3 regions of the Streptomyces sp. NPDC048002 genome follow, and region 2 is predicted to be linked to each of the others. Evidence: predicted binding sites of a transcription regulator. Region 2 holds the regulator's gene; each other region holds the start of a gene.

Region 1 (6,548 bases), on a different contig from region 2:
TCGACTGCTCCACGCCGTGGGGCGTGAAGAACATCCGCCCCGCGTCCTCCGCTCCGAACTTCGCCTCCGCCCGTGTGCGCAGCCGGGCCTGTCCGAGTGCCGCCGACACCAGCTCGGCCGGGTGGTCCCGGCGCAGCCGGGTGGCCACCGCGAGTTCGTCGGCGGGGGCGGTGCCGCGGACCGCGTCGAGGAGGGCGCGGCCCTCGGGGGTGAGGAGGGGAGCGAGGTCGTTCACCGGGTCATTGTGGGCCAGTCGGTGGACGGCGCGCCCGCGGTGGCGGTGTCGGCCCGGCGCGGGGGCGGGGGCCTGGGAGGATCCGGCCCCATGCGAGAAGTCGTACAAAATGATAAGAACCGGACCCTTCGTGGGGTGGGGTTGCACGGCGGACTCGCCCTGCTGACCGCCGCCGCCCTCCTCTCGGGCTGTGTGGGGAGCGACGGTCCCGCCACCTCGGGGGCGGCCCGTCCCGCCCCCGGGCAGCAGCCCCTCCAGGCGCCGCCCGCCCGCGCCCTGGACGCCTACGCCGGCAAGCTGGGCGCCGCCGCCGCGGCCCGCGCCGCCACGGCGAAGCGCTGGAAGCTGGCCAGGGTCCCGCTGACCGCCCCGGCGCCCCCCGCGAAGAAGCCGAGGATCACCACCCGCAAGGGCTTCGAGGTCGACGGCCACACCGAGGACGGACTCCCGCCGGTCTTCACCACGGTCCCCACCAAGGAGAAGATCGTCTTCCTCACCATCGACGACGGCGCCGAGAAGGACCCCGCCTTCCTGCGCATGATGAGCGAGCTGAAGATCCCCTACACCGCCTTCCTCAGCGACTACCTGGTCAAGGAGGACTACGGCTACTTCGCGCGGATGCAGCGCGCGGGCGTGGGCCTGCACAACCACACCCTCCACCACCCCTACCTGCCGGGCCTGTCCTACGCCCGCCAGAAGCGCGAGATCTGCGGCATGCAGGACGTGATCGAGAAGCGCTATGGCAAGCGCCCGGCCCTCTTCCGCCCGCCCTTCGGCAACTACAACGAGAACACCCTGCGCGCCGCCAAGTCCTGCGGCATCACCCACGCGCCCCTGTGGAACGAGGAGGTCTTCGTCGACCGCTGGGAGTACCGCGAGTGGGACCGGGACCTCCACCCCGGCGACATCGTGCTCAGCCACTTCCGCGGCAAGGAGCACTGGAAGGGGTCGATGACCGACATGATCCGCCGGTTCCTCGACCGGGTCACGGCCGAGGGGTACGCGGTGGCGAGACTGGAGGACTACCTGTGAGGGCGCGGGGTCCGCTCGCCGGGCTGGCGGCGGCCGCGCTCCTGGCCGGCTGCGCCCAGGCCGCGGGCCCCTCGGACCGCCCCGGCCAACCGTCGGCCCGTACGTCCACGCAGGCGTCCCGGCCGTACCGGACGCCGCCGGTCGTGGACCGCGTCGCCACCCGCGAACCGGTCGTCTTCCTCACCTACGACGACGGCGCCGAACGCGACCCCCGCTTCATCGACCTGGTCCGCGAACTGCGGCTCCCGGTCGGCATGTTCCTCACCGACAGCGTCGCCGGACCGGGCTACGGCCACTTCGCCCGGCTGCGCGCGGTGGGCGCCACGATCCAGAACCACACCCTCGACCACACCTCCCTGCGCGGCCTGCCCTACGCCGGGCAGCGCGCCGAGATCTGCGGCCAGCAGGACAAGCTCCACGCCCGCTTCGGCATCCGCCCCCGCCTCTTCCGCCCGCCGCACGGCACGTACGACGCCACCACGCTCCGCGCGGCCGCCGACTGCGGGATCTCGGCGGTGGTGCTGTGGCGGGCGACGATGACCCCGTCCGGCCGGCTGACGTTCACCGAGGGCCCCCACCGCCTGCGCCCCGGCGACATCGTCTCCCTCCCCTCCACCGACCCCACGGGCCTGCCCCTGGTCGACCGGACGAGACGCCTGCTGACGGAAATCCGGGAGGCGGGCCTACGAGCGGGCCGCCTGGAGGACCACCTGTGACCGTGGCCGAGGGTGGTGGCGGATCCCGTGGCGGACCGCGGTGGAATCCCTGCGGCGGCGCGGTGCGAAGATCGGACCGCCGCGCGTAATTGGCACTCCGCTTGACCGAGTGCTAATCGCGGTCATAGTCTCGGGTCTGGCACTCCCCACTGGAGAGTGCCAACTACGCGACGGGCAGGTCCGGCACCCGCGACGACGGATCCACCTGGTCGCCACCTCAGACAGTTAACCCCGTGAGATCTCCGAAGGGGGAGGTCGGATCGTGACGACCACCAGCTCCAAGGTTGCCATCAAGCCGCTTGAGGACCGCATCGTGGTCCAGCCGCTCGACGCCGAGCAGACCACCGCCTCTGGCCTGGTCATCCCGGACACCGCGAAGGAGAAGCCCCAGGAGGGCGTCATCCTCGCCGTCGGTCCGGGTCGCTTCGAGAACGGCGAGCGCCTGCCGCTCGACGTCAAGGTCGGCGACATCGTGCTGTACAGCAAGTACGGCGGCACCGAGGTGAAGTACAACGGCGAGGAGTACCTCGTCCTCTCGTCCCGCGACGTGCTCGCGGTCATCGAGAAGTAAGACCACCTCAGAGTTTTCCCACTGCGCCCCTGGCCCCCGCGACCATTTATGAACCCGGGCGCCCGGGGCGCAGTGTCTTTTTTGAGAAACCCACAGATTCGAGAGGGCTCCCAGCTGTCATGGCGAAGATCCTGAAGTTCGACGAGGACGCCCGTCGCGCCCTCGAGCGCGGCGTCAACAAGCTGGCCGACACGGTCAAGGTGACGATCGGCCCCAAGGGCCGCAACGTCGTCATCGACAAGAAGTTCGGCGCCCCCACCATCACCAACGACGGTGTCACGATCGCCCGTGAGGTCGAGATCGAGGACCCGTACGAGAACCTCGGCGCCCAGCTGGTGAAGGAGGTGGCGACCAAGACCAACGACATCGCGGGTGACGGCACCACCACCGCCACCGTGCTCGCCCAGGCGCTGGTGCGCGAGGGCCTGAAGAACGTCGCCGCGGGTGCCTCCCCGGCCGCCCTGAAGAAGGGCATCGACGCCGCCGTCAAGGCCGTCTCCGAGGACCTCCTCGCCACCGCCCGCCCGATCGACGACAAGGCCGACATCGCGGCCGTCGCCGCGCTGTCCGCCCAGGACCAGCAGGTCGGCGAGCTGATCGCCGAGGCGATGGACAAGGTCGGCAAGGACGGTGTCATCACCGTCGAGGAGTCCAACACCTTCGGTCTGGAGCTGGACTTCACCGAGGGCATGGCCTTCGACAAGGGCTACCTGTCGCCGTACTTCGTGACGGACCAGGAGCGCATGGAAGCCGTCCTGGAGGACCCCTACATCCTCATCAACCAGGGCAAGATCTCCTCCATCCAGGACCTGCTGCCGCTGCTGGAGAAGGTCATCCAGGCCGGCGCGTCCAAGCCGCTGCTGATCATCGCCGAGGACGTCGAGGGCGAGGCCCTGTCGACCCTGGTCGTGAACAAGATCCGCGGCACCTTCAACGCGGTCGCCGTCAAGGCCCCCGGCTTCGGTGACCGCCGCAAGGCGATGCTCCAGGACATGGCGGTCCTCACCGGCGCCACGGTCATCTCCGAGGAGGTCGGCCTCAAGCTCGACCAGGCCGGTCTGGACGTGCTGGGCTCCGCCCGCCGCGTGACCATCTCCAAGGACGACACCACGATCGTCGACGGCGCCGGCAACTCCGAGGACGTCGTCGGCCGCGTCGGCCAGATCAAGGCCGAGATCGAGAACACGGACTCCGACTGGGACCGCGAGAAGCTCCAGGAGCGCCTCGCGAAGCTGGCCGGCGGCGTGTGCGTGATCAAGGTCGGCGCCGCCACCGAGGTGGAGCTGAAGGAGAAGAAGCACCGTCTGGAGGACGCCATCTCCGCGACCCGCGCCGCGGTCGAGGAGGGCATCGTCTCCGGTGGTGGCTCCGCTCTGGTCCACGCCGTCAAGGTCCTTGAGGGCAACCTCGACAAGACCGGCGACGAGGCCACCGGTGTCGCGGTCGTCCGCAAGGCCGCCGTCGAGCCGCTGCGCTGGATCGCCGAGAACGCCGGCCTGGAGGGTTACGTCATTACCTCCAAGGTCGCCGAGCTCGACAAGGGCCAGGGCTTCAACGCCGCCACCGGCGAGTACGGCGACCTGGTCAAGGCCGGCGTCATCGACCCGGTCAAGGTCACCCGCTCCGCCCTGGAGAACGCCGCCTCCATCGCTTCCCTCCTCCTGACGACCGAGACCCTGGTCGTCGAGAAGAAGGAAGAGGAGGAGCCCGCCGCGGCCGGTCACGGCCACGGCCACTCCCACTGACCCAGGTCAGCACCGAAGGCCCGGCACCCCGCTTCCACGGGGGGTGCCGGGCTTCCGGCTTTCCGGGGCGCCCCGGTCCGCCCCCTCGGAGCAGCCGCCGCAGAACGTCTCGTCACCCACCGGCCGGAACAGGGTGGCCTGGGTGTGCTCGCCCTCGCACTCCCGCAGCCCGGACAGCCTGACGGAGAGACGACCGGGCGAACTCGTCGCGCCGGGCGGTGGCACGGTGTCCCCGGGTACGGGCGCCACCTCGCGGAGCAGATAGCGCAGCAGACCGCCGGGACGGTGGACCGGGGTCCCGTCGTCCGGGAGACCGCGCAGGATGTGCGCGCGGACCGTGGACGGCGTGTGCCCCGCGGCCAGCCAGCGGGCGGTGAGCGCGGTCAACTGCTTGCGCATGGCGGCGGGGATGTGCCGGAGGGCGGGGGCGAGCCGGGGGTACTCGGAGACGAGAGCGCGGGCCTCTTCGTCCACTTCACCGGTTGACGGCTCGGGGGGTTCGGGGGGTTGGTCGGGGGTGTTCTCCGTGGTGTTCGCCTTTGGATGACCGTCGGTGGGCCGACGACTCGGCTGACCGACGGTCGGTACGCGGGGACTCGGAGTGACCTGCGGCGATGCGGCGGATACGGGGAGCGGGGGCCGCTGCCCACGGAGCTTGGCCGCCTCCGCGTCGCTCAACGGCTCGCTGGTGATGAGCTGTTCGGTCCTCCACAGCCCGCCCGGCCCTTGAAGCCGCCACTCGTGGAGGTACCCCTCGCGCTTGAGCGCACGCTTGGCGTTGATGAAGGCGGTCGCCCCGATCCGGGCACGAGCGGCTGTCTCCGACAGAGTTTCGCGCTTTCCCTCCGGGAGGGAGAGTTGCCAGGTGAGCAGCCGGACGGCGTGGGAGTCCAGCCGAGGGTGCCGGATGATGGCGTGCGCGTACTGACCGAAGTCGCGCGAGGGCGCGATATGGTGACGATAAATCACGGTGGAGGGCTTTCCACTAGTGGTTCAGGCCCTCGCGAACGGTTGGCGCCGTTGCGGGGGCCGTATTTGTGCCGACCGTACAGCACGGAGAGTGCGCACGCGGACGCGTTGGGTGAAGAAAGCTTTCGCGGCCGATTCACTCACACGAACCAACTAGCCCTGTTCGAATGCCAGTTGACCAGGCCAACTCCTACCCTGCGATCACGGTGGCGAATTCGCAGGGAGGCATGGCATGGACTTGGACGCGGACGTCGGCTTCCTGCGCTGCTTCGGACGGCAGGTGAAGCTGTTCCGGGAGGCGGCCGACCTCACCCAGGCACAACTCGGGGATCAAGTGGGCTACGGCCAGGCGCAGATCGGCGCGGTGGAACAGGGCCGCAGGATCCCGAAGCCGGACCTGATCGACTCGATGGACCGGGCGGTCGGGGCGCGAGGCGTATTGAGCGCCATGAAGGAGGAGGTGGCGAAGGCCCGGTATCCGGGGTTCTTCCGGCGGTACGCGGAACTGGAGTCGCAGGCGACTGAATTGCACGCCTACGACAATCACGTGGTCAAGGGTCTCCTCCAGACCGAGGACTACGCGCGAGCCGTCTTCAACATGTGGCGTCCCCTGCTGGGCGAAGAGGTCGTGGAACAGCGAGTGGCCGCACGCATGGAGAGGCAGAGCCTGCTCACCCGACGCCCGGCCCCGCTCCTGAGCTTCGTCATCGAGGAGCAGGTTCTGCGCAGGCCTGTTGGCGGACATCAAGTGCTGCGCGGCCAGTTGGAGCGGCTGGTGCTCATCGGCCATGAGCGGAACGTCGAGATGCAGATCATGCCCACAGAGCGCGTCGAGCACGCGGGACTTGGCGGGGCGTTCACGTTGATCCATCTCCCGGATCAGCGCAGGATTGGGTACATGGAGGTGCAGGAGGCGAGCATCCTGCACACCGTGCCCAAGAAGGTCAGCCCGTTGGAGGCGACGTACGGAGTCCTCCGAGCGCAGGCGTTGTCGCCCAGGGACTCCCTGGCCTTCATCGAGAAGCTGTTGGGAGAGCTATGAAGGCAAGCAGCCCTGAGCTGAACTGGTTCAAGAGCAGCTACAGCTCGGGCAGTGGCGGTGACTGCGTCGAAATCGCGAACGCCGGCCCCTCCGTCCTGATCCGCGACTCCAAGCGGCCCAAGGACGCGATCCTCACCGTCGGCACCCAGGGGTGGACCGCGTTCATACGAATGGCCGCGCGCGGCTGAGGCGGCGCCGGACAGGAAGAGGCCCCCTCCGCGCCGGGCGGACGGGGCCT
Region 2 (6,548 bases):
GGCGAGACGCTCCCCGGCCCAGACGGGGTACTCGATGTTGCCGTCCAGTTCCTCGTGGATCCGGACGAACTCGCCGTCGCCCTCCCGGTCGATCCACAACTTGCCCGCCAGGCCGCCCCGGTAGCGCTTCCAGTGCGCCGCCTCCAGGCTCAGGGCCGACCGCAGCACGGTGTGCGGCCCGTACGCCACGTCGCCGACGATCCCGTAGGGCAGGGTCGTCGCCGGTCCGCCGTCGAGCGGGACGGCGTGGGCCCAGGTGCGGTCCCGGCTCGCCCGGCCCCGGTTGCTGGTCACGAGGACGTGCCCGTCGGGGGTCCAGCCGCGGACCCGGGTGCGGGCGCCCCAGTACGTCAGGCGGGTGGCGGGGCCGCCGTCCACGGGGGCGGTGTGCACCTCGGGGGCGCCCTCCCGGGTGGAGGTCCAGGCGACGGTGGTGCCGTCCGGCGAGATCCGGGGCAGGGTGACCGGCATGTTGTCGGCGCTGACCCGCCAGGCCCGGCCGCCGTCCAGGGGGGCGAGCCAGACGTCGTCCTCGGCGGTGAAGGCGACCGACTCGCCGTGCACATGGGGGAACCGGAGATACGCGGCAGGCTGGGTCACCCGCTCACCCTACGCAGACGGGTGAGCGGTGTACGGGGTTTTCCGATCACTCGCGCCGACGCGGATCACTTGCCCTCCGGCCAGCACTGGGGCTTCTCCTGGCAGTACACCGTCCTGGTGACCGTCACCGTGACGGTGGCCCCGGGCTGCGCCCCTCCGCTGGGCGGGGCGACCGGTGACGGGGTGCCCTCGCAGTCGCCGAGACCGTCGACCTCGAACCACGTCCTGCCGCCCACCTTCGCGGTGACATGGCCGCGCACGCACTTGCCGTCGATGGCGCGGGTCACGACGCCGTCGACGGTGATGTCCTTGCCGTCCTTGGTCTTTCCGGTGCAGTCGACCTCGGCGACGGTCTGCTCGCCCGCGGTCGGTGTCGAGTCGCCCTCGCCGCCGTCGCCGTAGGAGGCGGTGCAGGTGAGCCACTGGACGTCCGCTTTCCGGCGCTCCAGTTCCCGGGTCACGGTCTGGTCGGTGGTCCACGCGATGGACGCGGTGCTGATGCCGGTGCCGTCGCAGGCGGCGACACCGCCGACGGCGAGCACCACCAGTCCCGCCGCACCCGCCGCTCTCGCCCCTCGCGGGTGACGCCAAATCCGCCTCAATGCCCCCATGGAGGGCAGCCTGCCACTGTCCGGCCCGTCGCGGTAGGGCGCGTACGGTCACTTCAGCCTTCCCGCACGTCACGCCGGGCGCCCCGGACTGGCGGTCAGGAGGGTTCGGCCGAGGGGAAGTTGGCCCCGGGTCAGCCCCAGCGGCCGGTACGGCCCAGCAGCAGGGCGGCCGCCGCGGTCCCGGCGGTCGAGGTGCGCAGCACGGTCGGCCCGAGCACGTGGGCCCGCGCCCCGACCTCCTCGAAGAGCGCCAACTCCTCGGGGGAGACGCCGCCTTCGGGGCCGACGACGAGCACGATGTGCCCCTCGGCGGGCAGTTCGGCGGCGGCCAGCGGCCGGTGGCCGCTCTCGTGGAGCACGGCGGCGAAGTCGGCCTCCGCGAGCAGCGCGGCGACCTGCTTGGCGTTCGCCGCGTCGGCGACCTCGGGGAAGCGGACCCGCCGGGACTGCTTGCCGGCCTCGCGAGCGGTGGCCCGCCACTTGGCGAGCGCCTTCAGGCCGCGCTCGCCCCGCCACTGCGTGATGCACCGGGACGCCGACCACGGCACGATCCCGTCGACGCCGACCTCGGTCATCGTCTCGACGGCGACCTCCCCGCGGTCGCCCTTGGGCAGGGCCTGTACGACGGTGATGCGCGGGCTCGGCTCCGCCTCCTCGCCGACCGTGTCGACGCGGACGGTCAGCCGGTCCTTGCCCTCGGCGGCCAGCACCACGCACCGCGCCCAGCGCCCGGCGCCGTCGGTCAGGACGACGTCCTCACCGGCGCGCAGCCGCTTCACGGAGACCGCGTGCCGCCCCTCGGGGCCTTCGAGGACGTACGGTCCGCCCTCGGCCGTTTCGAGGCGCTCGACCACGAACACCGGTGCCGTCATCGTCCCGCACCGCCGATCTGACGCTCCGACAACGCTGTCCCGGCGGCCGCGAGTTCGGCGGCCAGGACCTCCACCAGCTGTCCGGCGGGCAGTTCCCGCGCCATCCGGTGCCCCTGGCCCGCCCACAGCGCCATGCCCTGCGCGTCGCCCGCCTTGGCGGCCGCCTTGCGCAGCGGCGAGGTGAGGTGGTGGACCTCGGGGTAGGCGGCGGGCGCGTACGGGCCGTGCTCGCGCATGAACCGGTTGACCAGTCCGCGCGCGGGGCGGCCGGAGAAGGCCCGGGTCAGCCCGGTGCGCGCGAACAGGGGGTTGGTCAGCGCCTGCTTGTGCACGGGGCTCGCGCCGGACTCGGGGGTGACGAGGAAGGCGGTGCCGAGCTGGGCGGCACTGGCCCCGGCGGCGAGGACGGCGGCGATCTGGCTGCCGCGCATCAGGCCGCCGGCGGCGACGACCGGGATGCCGACGCTCTCGCGGATCTGGCCGATCAGCGACAGCAGTCCGATGCCGGTGCCGTCGGTCTCGGGGTGGTCCCGGTGGGTGCCCTGGTGGCCGCCGGCCTCGACGCCCTGCGCGATCACCGCGTCGGCGCCGGCCCGCTCGACGGCGCGGGCCTCCTCGGAGGTGGTCGCGGTGACCAGGGTGAAGGTGCCGGCCCGGCGCAGCGAGTCGAGCACCTCGGCGCTCGGCACCCCGAAGTGGAAGGAGACCACCGGGACCGGGTTGTCCAGCAGGACGGCGAGCTTGGCCTCGTAGCCGTCGTCACGGCCGCTGTCGGGGTCCCCCAGCTCGGTCTCGTACCAGCCGGCCTCCCCGGCCAGCTGATGGGCGTAGACGTCCACGGCCGCCGCGTCCGCGTGCTCGGGCTGCGGCATGAAGAGGTTCACGCCGAACGGGCGGCCGGTGAGCCCCCGCAACTGCTTGATCTCCTGGTACATGCCGTCGGCGGTCTTGTACCCGGCGGCGAGGAAGCCGAGCCCGCCGGCCTCGGCCACGGCCGCGGCGAGCGTCGGTACGGAGACGCCGCCCGCCATGGGGGCCTGCACGATCGGAAGGGGAAAGAGATCGGTCAGTGCGGAGGACATGACGGCATGTTGTCACGTCCTCCGAACAAGTCCGAATCCACCCGCCCTGTGGCATAGACCACGGGCAGGAGCCGAGCCGGAGGGCCGTCGAAGCGCCTCCGGCCCACCCGTTTCAGCGACCGTTGAACGCGTCCTTCAGGCGTGAGAACAGCCCCTGCTGCCCCGGCTGGAACTGGCCCTGGGGCCGTTCCTCGCCGCGGAGCTTGGCCAGTTCGCGCAGGAGGCGCTCCTGCTCCGGGTCGAGCTTGGTCGGGGTCTGCACCTCGACGTGGACGATCAGGTCGCCCCGGCCGCCGCCGCGCAGGTGCGTGACGCCCCGGCCGTGCAGCGGGATCGACTGGCCGGACTGGGTGCCCGGCCGGATGTCGACCTCCTCCATGCCGTCCAGGGTCTCCAGCGGGACCTTCGTGCCCAGGGACGCCGCCGTCATCGGGATCGTCACCGTGCAGTGCAGGTCGTCGCCGCGCCGCTGGAAGGTCGAGTGCGGCAGCTCGTGGATCTCCACGTACAGGTCACCGGCGGGACCGCCACCGGGCCCGACCTCGCCCTCGCCGGCCAGCTGGATCCGGGTGCCGTTGTCCACACCGGCCGGGATCTTGACCGTGAGGGTGCGCCGCGAGCGGACCCGCCCGTCGCCCGCGCACTCCGGGCACGGGGTGGGCACCACGGTGCCGAAGCCCTGGCACTGGGGGCACGGCCGCGAGGTCATGACCTGGCCGAGGAAGGACCGCGTCACCTGCGACACCTCACCGCGGCCGCGGCACATGTCACAGGTCTGGGCCGAGGTTCCGGGCGCCGCGCCCTCGCCGCTGCACGTGTTGCAGACGACGGCCGTGTCGACCTGGATGTCCTTGGTCGTGCCGAAGGCCGCCTCGTCCAGCTCGATCTCCAGCCGGATCATGGCGTCCTGGCCGCGGCGGGTGCGCGAGCGCGGACCGCGCTGCGAGGCCGTGCCGAAGAACGCGTCCATGATGTCGGAGAAGTTGCCGAAGCCACCGGCCCCGAAGCCGCCCGCGCCCGCGCCGCCGCCCTGCGAGAGCGGGTCGCCGCCGAGGTCGTAGACCTGCTTCTTCTGCGGGTCCGACAGCACCTCGTAAGCGGCGTTGATCTCCTTGAACCGCTCCTGGGTCTTCGGGTCCGGGTTGACGTCCGGGTGCAGCTCGCGAGCGAGCCGCCGGAAGGCCTTCTTGATCTCATCCTGCGACGCGTCGCGGCGCACGCCGAGAACGGCGTAGTAGTCCGTGGCCACTTACGACTCCGCCAGGATCTGTCCGACGTACCGTGCCACCGCTCGTACCGCTCCCATCGTTCCCGGGTAATCCATGCGGGTCGGTCCGACCACGCCGAGCTTGGCTACTGCCTCGCCGCCCGAACCGTAGCCGACCGACACGACGGACGTGGAGTTGAGTCCCTCGTAGGCGTTCTCGTGCCCGATGCGCACGGTCATGCCCGAATCTCCCGCCTCGCCCAGGAGTTTGAGGAGGACGACGTGCTCCTCCAGTGCCTCCAGGACGGGCCGGATGGTGAGGGGAAAGTCATGTCCGAAGCGGGTGAGATTGGCGGTGCCGCCGATCATCAGCCGCTCCTCGTTCTCCTCGACCAGCGTCTCCAGCAGGGTGGAGAGGACGGCCGAGACCGTGCCGCGGTCCTCGATGTCGAAGCCCTCGGGGAGGTCCTCGACGAGCGGCGGCACATCGGTGAAGCGCCGGCCCGCGACCCGGCTGTTCAGCCGCGCCCGCAGATCGGCCAGGGACGTCTCGCCGAACGGCGCCGGGCAGTCGACCATCCGCTGCTCGACCCGTCCGGTGTCCGTGATCAGCACGAGCATCACCCGCGCGGGCGCCAGCGAGAGCAGCTCGACATGGCGCACCGTGGACCGGGTCAGCGAGGGGTACTGCACGACGGCGACCTGGCGGGTGAGCTGGGCGAGCAGCCGGACCGTGCGGGCGACCACGTCGTCGAGGTCGACGGAGCCGTCCAGGAAGTTCTGGATGGCGCGCCGCTCCGGCGCGGTCATCGGCTTGACGCCGGCCAGCTTGTCGACGAAGAGCCGGTAGCCCTTGTCCGTCGGGATGCGTCCGGCGCTGGTGTGCGGCTGGGCGATGAAGCCCTCGTCCTCCAGCGCCGCCATGTCGTTGCGGACGGTCGCCGGGGAGACCCCGAGGTTGTGCCGCTCGGTGAGGGCCTTGGAACCCACCGGTTCCTCGGTGCCCACGTAGTCCTGGACGATGGCGCGCAGTACTTGCAGCCTGCGTTCACTCAGCATCCGCGCACACCTCCAGAAAGTCGTCCCCCAGTCCCCCGGGGCTCCTCGCCTGGCACTCTGTCCGTCCGAGTGCCAGCAGTCCCGGCCCCAGTGTACGGCGGTGGGGTACTCCCCGGGCAAGGTCGGACCGAGGCGGCGGCCTGTGGAGCTAGCGTCGCCGGTATGACGGTGACTTGGGAAGAGCTGGGGTGGGAGCGGGTCGCGCCCGGAGTGGGGCGCTGCCGGCTGCCCGGCTGGGACTGTACGGCCGGTGTGGTCCTCGGAGAGGCTACGGCGCTGGTGGTCGACGCCGGGTCGAGCCTGGCGGAGGGGGCGCGGCTGCGGATGCGGGCGGAGGCGCTCGCCGGTCACCGTGTGACCCATCTCGCGCTGACCCATCCGCACTTCGACCATGTCTTCGGCGCGGCGGCCTTCGCGGGCGCCGAGGTGTACGGCGCGGTCGGCGTCGACGCCGTGTACGGGCCGCACGGCCGGGCGGAGCTGCGGGCCGACGCGGTGCGCCACGGTCTGGAAGCGGCCGCGGCGGACGAGGCGGTGGACGTGCTCACCCCGCCCCGCCACCACGTCTCGGGCGAGTGGACCCTGGACCTCGGCCCCGGCCGCCAGGTCCTCCTCGCCAACGTGGGTCCCGGGCACACCGCCCACGACCTGGTGGTCCTGGTTCCGGGCAGCCCGGAGGTGGTGTTCTGCGGGGACCTGGTGGAGGAGTCGGGCGAGCCGCAGGCGGGCCCGGACGCGGTGCCCTCGCGGTGGCCGGCGGCTCTGGACCGGCTGCTGTCGCTGGGCGGCGAGGACGCGCTGTACGTGCCCGGTCACGGAGCGGTGGTGGACGCCGCGTTCGTCCGGGCCCAGCGCGACGTGCTGGCGGCGCGCTTCGGCGTGTCGTAGGACCTGGCGGGGCGGTTCTCCTATCGTCATCCGAATGCGCCAGTACTCGCCGGACCTGACCCCGCCGTGGAAGAAGCCCAAGCCGGTTCCCGAGGTCGAGGCGGAGCCCGGTCTGGTGGTGGAGGAGCCCGGCACCGGTTTCTGCGGGGCGGTGATCCGCTGCGAGGCGGGCACGGTGACGCTGGAGGACCGCTTCGGCAAGCACCGGGTGTTCCCGCTGGAACCGCGG
Region 3 (6,548 bases), on a different contig from region 2:
CCTGGACCTCGTAGGAGACCGGGCCGCGATTCGACGCGACCAGCACCTGGGCAGCACCGTGCGTGGAAGCCATGTGCTCCAACCTAGCCCGTGCCGTAAACGCTCAAACGTACGAGCCGGCGGCGGGGGCGTGGGTTACGCCACCTTGCGCGCGGCGTACTCGGCGATCTCCACCATCGGCGGCCGTTCCTCGGTGTCCACCGAGTAGGTCCGCGGCTCGAAACCGTCCTCGCCGCGCTCGAACTGGGTGAGCGAGGGGCGGACGAGGTGCCCGCGGGCCAGCCGCAGCTGGGCCGTGCGGTAGATCGCCGCGGACATCCGGCCGAGCGCCTGCCCGTCCTGGTGCCGGTGCTTGCGCACCCCCACGTCGACCTGGGCCAGCGCGTCGAGGCCCACCAGGTGCAGCGAGTCGATCAGCATGCCCAGCTCCACGCCGTAGCCGACGGGGAAGGGGAGCTGTTCGAGCAGGGAGCGGCGGGCCGCGTACTCCCCGCCGAGGGGCTGCACGAAGCCGGCCAGCTGCGGCCAGTGCATGTTCAGCAGCGGGCGGGCCATCAGCTCGGTGACCCGGCCGCCCTGTCCCGCGGCCTGCCCCAGCGGCCGGTCGTACATCGCCTTGACCAGGTCCACCCCGGGCTCGGTGAGCAGCGGGCCGACGATGCCCGAGACGAAGTCCGAGGAGAACTCCTTCAGGTCCGCGTCGATGAAGCAGACGATGTCGCCCCGGGTGGCCAGCAGCGAGCGCCAGAGCACCTCGCCCTTGCCGGGCGCCGTGGGGATGCGGGGCAGGATCGCGTCCCGGTGGACGACCGTCGCCCCGGCCGCCGCCGCGACCTCGGAGGTGCGGTCGGTCGAACCGGAGTCGATCACGACGATCTCGTCGACCAGCGGCACCTGCCGCATCAGGTCGTGCCGGATCACGGCGACGATGTCACCGACCGTCCGCTCCTCGTTGAGCGCGGGCAGCACGACGGAGACCGACTGGCCCGAGGCGCGTTTCGCGGCCATGATCTGGTGCAGCGGGCGGTCGGTCACGGACCAGGAGCGGGTACTCAGCCAGCGTTCTACTTGTTCCAGCACAGTGCGCGGCTCCTCTGCGTTCTCTCGGCAAGCTCGGGACCGGCATGACGGGCATGTGATCCATCTCGCGGTTCGGACGGCTCCCTCAACTGTCCTGGCCTTCGGTTACAGTCTTGAACAACGCTGATGACCATCGCATGTCGGGGGTCGTCAACGCCCACAACCACATACCGCTCATCCAGAGGGGCAGAGGGACACGGCCCGATGAAGCCCCGGCAACCCTCCAGTCGGTTCTCGTAGCGATCACTGTCGATCGTCCTTGCGAGGCTCCCGGCTAGGGAAGGTGCCAAATCCGTCTCACGGCGAGATGCGTCGTGAGGAAGATGAGGAGAAAGGGCCTCGCCTCACATGGCTGTGCAGACTGCCGCAAGCACCGGAAACACCACCGTCGACCTCGGCCCCGCCGCCGCCCTGAGCTGCCGCGAGTGCGGTCACCGCGTCCCGCTCGGCCCGGTCTTCGCCTGCGAGGAGTGTTTCGGCCCGCTGGAGATCGCTTACGACTTCTCGGCGTACGACACCGAGGAGCTCCGCGCGCGGATCGAGGCGGGCCCCGCGAACATCTGGCGCTACGCGCCGCTGCTGCCCGTCCCCGCAGACGTGGCGGACAAGCCCAACCTGAACCCCGGCTGGACCAAGCTCGTGCAGGCCGACAACCTGGCCCGCGAACTCGGCGTCACCGGCGGCCTGTATGTGAAGGACGACTCCGGAAACCCGACGCACTCCTTCAAGGACCGCGTCGTCGCCCAGGCGCTGGAGGCCGCCCGCGCCTTCGGCTTCACCACGCTCAGCTGCTCCTCCACCGGCAACCTGGCCGGCGCGGTGGGCGCCGCGGCGGCCCGTGCGGGCCTGCGCTCGTGCGTGTTCATCCCGCACGACCTGGAGCAGGGCAAGGTCGTCATGGCCGCGGTCTACGGCGGCGAGCTCGTCGGCATCGAGGGCAACTACGACGATGTGAACCGCTTCTGCTCCGAGCTGATCGGCGACCCGGCCGGCGAGGGCTGGGGCTTCGTCAACGTCAACCTGCGGCCCTACTACGCGGAGGGTTCCAAGACCCTCGCGTACGAGATCTGCGAGCAGCTCGGCTGGCGGCTGCCGGACCAGATCGTCGTGCCGATCGCCTCCGGCTCGCAGCTCACCAAGATCGACAAGGGGCTCCAGGAGCTGATCAAGCTCGGGCTGGTCGAGGACAGGCCGTACAAGATCTTCGGTGCCCAGGCCGAGGGCTGCTCGCCGGTGTCGGTGGCCTACAAGGAGGGCCACGACGTGGTCCGCCCGCAGAAGCCGAACACCATCGCCAAGTCGCTGGCCATCGGCAACCCGGCGGACGGGCCCTACGTCCTGGACATCGCCCGCCGCACCGGCGGCGCGGTGGAGGACGTCACCGACGAGGAAGTCGTCGACGCCATCAAGCTGCTGGCCCGCACCGAGGGCATCTTCGCCGAGACGGCCGGCGGTGTGACCGTCGGTGTGACGCAGAAGCTGATCAAGAACGGTCTGCTCGACCCGGCGAAGACGACTGTCGTCCTCAACACCGGCGACGGCCTGAAGACCCTCGACGCGGTGGCCGGCACCGGCCTCACCGCCACCATCCGCCCGAACCTGGACTCCTTCCGAGAGGCTGGCCTCGCATGAGCGTGACCGTCCGCATCCCCACCATCCTGCGCACCTACACCGGCGGGCAGGCCGAGGTCGCCGCCGAGGGCGGCACCCTCGGCGAGGTCATCGCCGACCTGGAGAAGAACCACACCGGCATCGCCGCCCGCGTCCTGGACGACCAGGGCAAGCTGCGCCGCTTCGTGAACGTCTACGTCAACGACGACGACGTCCGCTTCGAGCAGGGCCTGGACACGGCGACCCCCGAGGGGGCCGGCGTCTCCATCATTCCGGCGGTCGCCGGCGGTTGATCGTTACCTTCGGTAACTGAGGTTACCGAGAGTTCATCGAATTGCCCTCTCCGTAAGAGAAACGGAGGGGGCAATTCTGCTTGATTGAGCACGGTACAGTTGGGGAACCCGCCGCTGTCGTGCGATAAGAAGTAGCCAAAGTGTGCGGGTATTTTGCGTCATTTGCTTCTTTTGCGGGGCCCGACTTGCCCTGAATCCAGGCGAATTCTTACTACATTCCGGACCTCGTGCGTCCAGAATTCTCGTCCGATTGACCTGTTGCAGACGGCAGTTGGACAGATACATTCAGCCGCGGTCGACGCGTTCCGGCGCACGCCCCCAAAACGACTGGGGGGTGAGGTCTGACCCGGATCCGCGAAGTGCGGATCTGCGCAAGGGCCAGTAATAGGGGAGTTAGGCATGGCTCAGGGCACCGTCAAGTGGTTCAACGCGGAGAAGGGGTACGGCTTCATCGCGGTCGACGGTGGTGCGGATGTTTTCGTCCACTACAGCGCGATCCAGATGGACGGTTACCGCACCCTGGAAGAGGGCCAGCGGGTCGAGTTCGAGATCTCGCAGGGCCAGAAGGGCCCGCAGGCCGACATGGTTCGCGTCACTGCCTGAACGCGCGACCGAGAACCGCAAGCGACGTCTTCCGCTGAAGGGCTCGCACCGGAGGGACCCAACCCCTCGGGTGCGAGCCCTTCCGTGTGCCCGCGCGCGGGCCGGCGCCGGGCCGCGCGCCCGATCGGGTGGGGTTCGATCCCCGAGAGCCGCTTGCACTCGCATGGGTCGAGTGCTAATCATTGGCGTTAGCACTCTGAAGGTGAGAGTGACAACGAAGGACCGGGTCGGTGAGGCCGCAGGCCGGGTGGGGCAAGGAACCACGAGGCAGGCAGGCCGTCCGTCGCGGGCGCGGGCGCGGTCCGAGGAATCACCCCCAGTCCTGGAGGGACCACTTCACATGGCCAAGATCATCGCGTTCGACGAGGAGGCGCGGCGCGGCCTCGAGCGCGGCATGAACCAGCTCGCGGACGCCGTCAAGGTGACGCTCGGCCCCAAGGGTCGCAACGTCGTCCTCGAGAAGAAGTGGGGCGCCCCCACGATCACCAACGACGGTGTCTCCATCGCCAAGGAGATCGAGCTCGAGGACCCGTACGAGAAGATCGGCGCCGAGCTGGTCAAGGAAGTCGCCAAGAAGACGGACGACGTCGCCGGTGACGGTACGACCACCGCGACCGTTCTCGCCCAGGCGCTGGTCCGCGAGGGCCTGCGCAACGTCGCCGCCGGCGCCAACCCGATGGCCCTGAAGCGCGGTATCGAGAAGGCCGTCGAGGCCGTCTCCGCCGCCCTGCTGGAGCAGGCGAAGGACGTCGAGACCAAGGAGCAGATCGCCTCCACGGCCTCCATCTCCGCCGCCGACACCCAGATCGGCGAGCTGATCGCCGAGGCCATGGACAAGGTCGGCAAGGAAGGCGTCATCACCGTCGAGGAGTCCCAGACCTTCGGTCTGGAGCTCGAGCTCACCGAGGGTATGCGCTTCGACAAGGGCTACATCTCGGCGTACTTCGCCACCGACATGGAGCGGATGGAGGCGTCGCTCGACGACCCGTACATCCTGATCGCCAACTCCAAGATCGGCTCCGTCAAGGACCTGCTCCCGCTGCTGGAGAAGGTCATGCAGTCGGGCAAGCCGCTGCTGATCATCGCCGAGGACGTCGAGGGCGAGGCCCTGTCGACCCTGGTCGTCAACAAGATCCGCGGCACCTTCAAGTCCGTCGCCGTCAAGGCCCCGGGCTTCGGCGACCGCCGCAAGGCGATGCTGAACGACATCGCCATCCTCACCGGCGGCGAGGTCATCTCCGAGGAGGTCGGTCTCAAGCTCGAGAACACCTCCCTGGACCTGCTGGGCAAGGCCCGCAAGGTCGTCATCACCAAGGACGAGACCACGATCGTCGACGGCGCCGGCTCCTCCGAGCAGGTCGCCGGCCGGGTCAACCAGATCCGCGCCGAGATCGAGAACAGCGACTCCGACTACGACCGCGAGAAGCTCCAGGAGCGCCTGGCGAAGCTCGCGGGCGGCGTGGCCGTCATCAAGGCCGGTGCCGCCACCGAGGTGGAGCTCAAGGAGCGCAAGCACCGCATCGAGGACGCCGTGCGCAACGCCAAGGCGGCCGTCGAGGAGGGCATCGTCGCCGGTGGTGGCGTGGCCCTGCTCCAGGCCTCCGCGGTCTTCGAGAAGCTGGAGCTGGACGGCGACGAGGCGACCGGCGCCAACGCCGTGAAGCTCGCGCTGGAGGCCCCGCTGAAGCAGATCGCCGTCAACGGTGGTCTGGAGGGTGGCGTCGTCGTGGAGAAGGTGCGCAACCTGGCCGTCGGCCACGGTCTGAACGCCGCCACGGGTGAGTACGTCGACATGATCGCCGAGGGCATCATCGACCCGGCGAAGGTGACCCGTTCCGCGCTGCAGAACGCCGCCTCCATCGCCGCGCTGTTCCTCACCACCGAGGCCGTCATCGCCGACAAGCCGGAGAAGGCCGCCGCGGCCGCTCCGGGCGGCATGCCGGGCGGTGACATGGACTTCTGATCGACCTGACGGTTGATCCACGTCCTGACGGAGGGCGGCACTCCCCGATGAGGGGGGTGCCGCCCTCCGGCTTTTCCGCGTCCGGCCGCCGGGTCAGGGGGCGACCCGCAGGGAGGTGAACCGGGGCCACGCGCCGTCCGGGGCGTCGTTGCGGACGGCGAGCGACAGGCCGCCGTCCGTCCGCGCGGGTTCCTCCCCGTCGCGTCGGCGCACCGTCAGCGTCACCTCGTCGTCCACCGTGATCCGCACCGCCTCCGGCGAGACGTCGACGGTCATCCGGTGCGCCGGTGCCGGGGTGAGCCGCCGGACGGTGACCTCCGGTGCCGCCCCGTGCCGCTTCTCCGTCACCCGCAGTCCGTTGGCGCCGAGCGTGATCACACAGGGGTCGAGGCTGCCGTGGCCGACCTCGACCGAGACTCCGGTGCCGCTGCCGCGCAGCCGGTCCGCGCCGGCGGTCACCCGGTACGCGCGCCAGCCCGCCGTGGCCATGGGCAGATGGGCGGCCGAGGCGTACGTCCCGGTCGCGGGCCCCTCGCCGGTCAGGGCCGCGGTGCCGACCGGCCCGCCGTTCGCGTCCCGCCACTGGCCGGGGTGGAGCAGCGGCTCCGGTACGTCGCCGGGGGAGAGCGTGGTCCAGTCGGCGAGGCCGCTCAGCAGGTCGTCCGGGGTGGTCGAGCCCAGTACCTCCAGCCGCCTTACCTGTCCGGCCGCGGCGGCGCGGGGGCCGGCGGGCAGCGGCCGGGAGGTGGTGTTGGTGAGGGCCGCGGTGAAGCGGGCGTCCAGCAGTTCGCGCAGCACGGTGGTGCCTCCGTCGGCCTGGTTGGTCGCGCCGCCCGTCTCGGAGTAGGGGTAGGCGAACAGCCGCGGCCGGGGCAGCCCGTGCTCGGCGAAGGCGCTCAGTGAACGGTCGAGGTCCTCCTCGATCCGGGCCCGGTACTCCGCCGCGCTCTCCAGCCGGCCCTCCTGGTCCAGCCACAGCCGGTTGGCGAGGACCGAGC

Evidence for each region. The regulator HrcA, encoded in region 2, represses chaperone genes, less so after heat shock. The targets are predictions, from matches to a motif close to TTNGCACTCNGNNNNNCNGAGTGCNAA.
Region 1: a site for HrcA is predicted at 2,073-2,099, ahead of groES (co-chaperone GroES). Genes of this name have one in related genera too.
Region 3: a site for HrcA is predicted at 3,740-3,766, ahead of groL (chaperonin GroEL). Genes of this name have one in related genera too.

What each region holds. Positions count from the first base shown of each region.
Region 1 is NZ_JBEZNL010000038.1:56,735-63,282, forward strand. Features, by position in the region: gene AB0E07_RS32290 (class I SAM-dependent methyltransferase) at 1-235, opposite strand, end outside; gene AB0E07_RS32295 (polysaccharide deacetylase family protein) at 326-1,267, shown strand; gene AB0E07_RS32300 (polysaccharide deacetylase family protein) at 1,264-1,983, shown strand; gene groES (co-chaperone GroES) at 2,246-2,554, shown strand; gene groL (chaperonin GroEL) at 2,674-4,299, shown strand; gene AB0E07_RS32315 (hypothetical protein) at 4,306-5,268, opposite strand; gene AB0E07_RS32320 (helix-turn-helix transcriptional regulator) at 5,501-6,310, shown strand; gene AB0E07_RS32325 (DUF397 domain-containing protein) at 6,307-6,498, shown strand.
Region 2 is NZ_JBEZNL010000009.1:185,713-192,260, reverse strand. Features, by position in the region: gene AB0E07_RS15135 (S41 family peptidase) at 1-600, opposite strand, end outside; gene AB0E07_RS15130 (hypothetical protein) at 666-1,211, opposite strand; gene AB0E07_RS15125 (16S rRNA (uracil(1498)-N(3))-methyltransferase) at 1,343-2,083, opposite strand; gene AB0E07_RS15120 (nitronate monooxygenase) at 2,080-3,165, opposite strand; gene dnaJ (molecular chaperone DnaJ) at 3,278-4,414, opposite strand; gene hrcA (heat-inducible transcriptional repressor HrcA) at 4,415-5,431, opposite strand; gene AB0E07_RS15105 (MBL fold metallo-hydrolase) at 5,594-6,319, shown strand; gene AB0E07_RS15100 (DUF3097 domain-containing protein) at 6,354-6,548, shown strand, end outside.
Region 3 is NZ_JBEZNL010000002.1:467,760-474,307, reverse strand. Features, by position in the region: gene AB0E07_RS05090 (trehalose-6-phosphate synthase) at 1-73, opposite strand, end outside; gene AB0E07_RS05085 (glucosyl-3-phosphoglycerate synthase) at 136-1,080, opposite strand; SAM riboswitch class I at 1,252-1,410, shown strand; gene thrC (threonine synthase) at 1,429-2,712, shown strand; gene AB0E07_RS05075 (MoaD/ThiS family protein) at 2,709-2,984, shown strand; gene AB0E07_RS05070 (cold-shock protein) at 3,384-3,587, shown strand; gene groL (chaperonin GroEL) at 3,928-5,550, shown strand; gene AB0E07_RS05060 (polysaccharide deacetylase family protein) at 5,644-6,548, opposite strand, start outside.